DNA from 2 places in the Lacicoccus kunmingensis DSM 17847 genome. Region 2 is predicted to be linked to the other one. Evidence: riboswitches for the same ligand, from Rfam matches in the RefSeq annotation. Region 2 holds a riboswitch; the other holds the start of a gene.
What was found. A riboswitch is a leader RNA that binds a small molecule or an ion and turns the genes downstream of it on or off. The one in region 2 is predicted to bind S-adenosylmethionine.

Region 1: another riboswitch for S-adenosylmethionine. It lies ahead of metK (methionine adenosyltransferase); the one in region 2 lies ahead of BO48_RS16270 (PLP-dependent aspartate aminotransferase family protein).

Annotation. Positions count from the first base shown of each region.
Region 1 covers NZ_JCANUC010000002.1:178,892-181,297, forward strand. Annotated here, with positions in the region: gene BO48_RS03405 (hypothetical protein) at 138-380, shown strand; gene metK (methionine adenosyltransferase) at 444-1,625, opposite strand; SAM riboswitch class I at 1,713-1,815, opposite strand; gene BO48_RS03415 (Ltp family lipoprotein) at 1,892-2,406, opposite strand, start outside.
Region 2 covers NZ_JCANUC010000036.1:99-2,504, reverse strand. Annotated here, with positions in the region: gene BO48_RS16270 (PLP-dependent aspartate aminotransferase family protein) at 1-1,465, opposite strand, end outside; SAM riboswitch class I at 1,536-1,646, opposite strand; gene BO48_RS16265 (hypothetical protein) at 1,876-2,037, shown strand; partial or broken gene BO48_RS16260 (IS3 family transposase) at 2,109-2,406, opposite strand, start outside.

The DNA.
Region 1 (2,406 bases), on a different contig from region 2:
TTAAAATTTTTAAGTATATATGTTTTAATGACACACATATGGGTAAGGTAAGTGTAACTTGCTAGATAGATATAAAGCGTTAGCAGGTGTTACCCATTAATATTATATTAGGAAATTAAATTTAGGAGGCTTTTACTATGGAACTGAAAAAATATCTATTAGCAGGCGGCCTTGCATCCGTAATGGTACTTGGTGCATGCGGCGGCGAAACAGAAGAAGATCCAGCAGCAGAAGATCCGGCAATGGAAGAAGGCGCTGAAGATCCAGCAATGGAAGATCCAGCTGCTGACGAAGAAGAAGAGGAAGAAGAAGAGGATCCAGCAATGGAAGAGGATCCAGCAGATGATGAAGAAGAAGAGGAAGACGACGCAGGAGCGTAACTTTCAACCCCAATTTAATAACAAAACCCGGAGCAATTGCTCCGGGTTTATTTTTGTCTGATTTTATCGATTTAAAAATGTTTTAATCTGATCCACCTTATCCAATGCTTCCCAAGGCAGGTTGATATCTTCACGTCCAAAGTGTCCGTAGCTTGCTGTGTCTTTATAAATCGGACGCTTTAAATCCAGCATTTTGATAATACCGTCCGGAGACAGGTCGAATAATTCTCTGATGGCCTCTACTACCTTGTGTTCTTCAACTTCTGATGTTCCGAATGTGTCCACAGAAATTGAAACGGGCTGGCTGACACCGATCGCATAGGCGAGCTGAATTTCACATTTATCCGAAATGCCGCTTGCAACGATGTTTTTTGCGATATATCTCGCAGCATATGCAGCGGAACGGTCCACTTTAGTCGGATCTTTACCGCTGAATGCACCGCCACCGTGTCTTGCATAGCCGCCGTAAGTATCAACTATGATTTTTCTGCCTGTCAAACCTGCATCACCCTGAGGTCCGCCAATGACAAAACGCCCCGTCGGGTTAATGAAGTATCTCGTCTCCGCATCCAGCAGTTCTGCCGGTACAACCGCTTCAATCACATGTTCAAGCAGATCATCGTAAATCTGTTGTGTAGAGACGTCTTCGCTGTGCTGGGTGGAAACGACTATAGTATCCACCCTCTTCACTTTATTATTCTCATCATATTCAACAGTGACCTGTGTTTTACCGTCAGGTCTCAAATAATTCAACGTATCATTTTTTCTGACTTCCGAAAGACGGCGTGACAGTTTATGCGCAAGTGATATCGGCAGAGGCATTAATTCAGGTGTTTCGTTGGAAGCAAAACCGAACATCAATCCCTGGTCCCCTGCACCTGTTGTAATTTCATCTGTTGTTCTCGTCTCTATAGCATTATCCACCCCGACTGCAATATCTTCAGATTGTTCATCTATTCCGGTCAAGACGGACATTGTTTTATAATCATAACCGTATTTTGCATCGATGTAGCCGATGCCTTTAACCGTTTCTCTGACAATTTTAGGGATGTCTACATAAGTTTCTGTGCTGATTTCACCGACAATCATTGCAAGTCCTGTATTCACTACAGTTTCACAGGCAACGCGTGCATCTTCATCCTGTTTGATGATTTCATCCAGGATGGCGTCTGAAATCTGGTCTGCGATTTTATCTGGATGTCCTTCTGTCACCGACTCTGATGTAAATAAATTCTTCTCACTCATTCTTTATATATCTCCTTTAAGTTATTTGCTATCTCTTAAAACAAAATAAAGCCTTCTCTCTGACATAGAGAAAAGGCTTCGCTCTTCCCCTTATCGCTCAGAATAATCTGCATTCTTTAGCACCTTTCTTTAATAAAAGAGGTTGCTGGGCTTCGACGGGTTTGGTCCCTCCACCAACTCAAGATAAGAGATAACTTAAATTTAAATATACTAGACTCCCGGTGACAATTCAAGATGTTAATGACTGAGTTTCAGCCTTTTCCCTCTTAATCCAGATTATCGACCGCATACTGTGCTTCTTCAGCTGTAAATTGCTCACCATATTCGGACACCAGCTGATCATAAACCGCGGCGTTCGACATACTCATCATATCTCGGTAGGTCTCTGCAGATTCAAGTGCATTGGCCTTCCAATCCCACTCTATATTATCCACTGCATATTGCGCCGCTTCAGGCGGGAAGTTTTCTCCATACTCGGAAACAAGCTGGTCGTAGATTCCTGCTTTAGACATCGACATGATTTCTGCATATGTGTAGGCACTATCCAGTGCCAGCTCCCACTCTCTCGGGATGTCCCCATTGTCAGCAGTATCCGCCTCTGCTTCATTAACATCCTCTTTTGCAGTACCTTCTTCCTCATCAATATTTTCTTCAGCGGTATCTGCTTCCGCTGTCTGTTCTTCAGATTCCGTTTCAATGGAGGACAGTTCTTTCTCCATGTCTGAAACCTGATTGTTCAAATCTTCATTCTCATTTTTGACCTCATTGTTTTCCTCTTCCA
Region 2 (2,406 bases):
CCAGACGGTAGCTCGGTCTCGCTTCCTTGCCGCTCAGCCCGACGACCGCAAGTGTTTTCTGACGTGTTTTTTCCTGACCGTCTTCAGTCACTTTTTCCGTCGGTGAATTCAATATCCATTTGATGACACCTTCATCGTTGATGACGATCTCTTCTGCCTCACCCGTATCGATACCTGTCGCTTTCAACAATGCCTGGTTCAGGTCATTTTGAATATCCCTGACAGACTCGATGCCGACAGACAGACGGACAAGCTCTTCGTATACGCCTGTTTCCTCCAGCTGTTCTTTTGTCAGCTGCTGGTGCGTCGTTGAAGCCGGATGGATGATCAGTGATTTCGCATCCCCGACGTTCGCCACATGCGACCACAGTGCAACATTGTCTATCAGTTTCTTACCTGCTGATTTTCCGCCTTTAATGCCGAAAGTGATGATTGAACCGAAGCCGTTTTTAAATGTCCGTTTCGCGATTTCATGTGACGGATGACTTTTAAGGCCCGGGTACGTCACCCAATCGACTGCCGGGTGTTCAGATAAAAATGCAGCCAGTTTTTCAGCATTTTCATTATGTCTCTCTACTCGTACATGCAGTGTTTCAAGTCCCTGAATCAGATGGAATGCATTCGTCGGGCTGAGCGATGCCCCGAAGTCACGGAGCAGCTGGACACGGATCTTTGTGCTGAATGCAAGCGTCCCGAAATCTGAAGCATAACGGATGCCGTTGTAGCTTGAGTCCGGCTCTGTAAACTCAGGAAACTTCTCCAGATTCCAGTTGAAACGTCCGCCGTCCACAACAACACCGCCGATCGATGTCCCGTGGCCGCCGATCCATTTCGTCGCGGAATGCACCACAACGTCCGCACCCAAAGTGATCGGTTTGCATGTATGCGGTGTGGCAAAAGTGTTATCGACAATCAGAGGGACATCCGCTTCGTGGGCGATGGCAGCGACCGCTTCAATATCCAGTACCTGAAGTCCCGGATTGCCGATCGTTTCTCCGAATACCGCTTTTGTCTTATCCGTAATGGCATTTTTAAAGTTCTCGGGATCCGTCGGGTCAACGAACTTCACATTGATGCCGTATCTCGGCAACGTCACCGCAAATAAGTTATATGTACCGCCGTAAAGATTCGAACCGGCGACAATCTCATCCCCTGCACTTGCCAGATTCAGAATGGACAGTGTAATCGCAGACATCCCGGATGAAGTCGCAACAGCTGCCACGCCTTCTTCGAGCAGTGCCATACGCTTTTCAAACACTTCCACAGTCGGGTTGCCGATACGCGAGTAAATGTTTCCAGGCTCATCGAGTGAAAATAAGCTTTCCGCATGATCTGTATCGTGGAATACGTACGACGTTGTCTGATAGATCGGTACAGCCCTTGAACCCGTCGTCGGGTCCGGCGCCTGACCGCCGTGCAGTGATAAAGTTTCCAGATCATAAGTTGAATTGTGTTCGTTTGACATATCCATTCCTCCAAATTATATGTATTAAAAAAAGCTCTCCTCTTTAAGTATAAGAAGAGAGCTTTTACTCCTCTTATCTTCCAGGAACATCGTCCTGCTGGAATTAGCACCTTTTCAGACAAATATGCCTGATGGTTGCCGGGCGTCAAAGGGCCAGTCCCTCTGCCTCTCTTGATAAGTTGAAATATATTTCTTTAATGCATACTACAATACTATGATTAAAACGGTTTGTCAAAGCATTTTTTAAATATTTAGTTTTGAGAGAGAATTTAGATAACTTTCAGTGGCGTCTTTTCGTATTAGAATGCCTTTTTGGATGACACCCCCTGTATTCTGAAGATGTTGAATTTTAGGAATTTTTGTGTTACTTTACAAGGATAAGGTACTATATTTCGAAAGGAGATTTCCTGATGAAAAAGAAAGTTTTGTTAAGTTCACTTTTTGTCGCAGGTGCGTTAACGGTTACGGGGATGAGCGATACTGCACAGGCCAACGAAGAGGAAGACGGTGCCAAAACTTTATGGGGGGAAATACTGCCTGCTGGACTTCTGTCAAGATTTCGGACACATTAAATCAAGACGATGCGATTTTTGCTACTGATTTTTCCTTGATATATTCAAAATTCAAATGTTCGCTAACTTCATTATCGGGCATATTTCTTCTCGAAAGCGATTGGTGACAGATAATCGAGATAGGCATGGATTCTTTCGTAATTGTAGAAACTGATAATATATTCGAGTATGCTCCGGCTGGCTGCTTCGCGTGTCTGATAGCGCGCAGGATGAATCAGTTCTTTCTTGATAATGCTGTGAAACGACTCGATACAGGCGTTGTCATAACAGTTGCCTTTACGACTCATGCTTGTCGTGATCTCATTTTCACGCAGTAATGCCTGATAATCCAAGGCAGCATACTGGCTGCCCCGGTCTGAATGATGAATC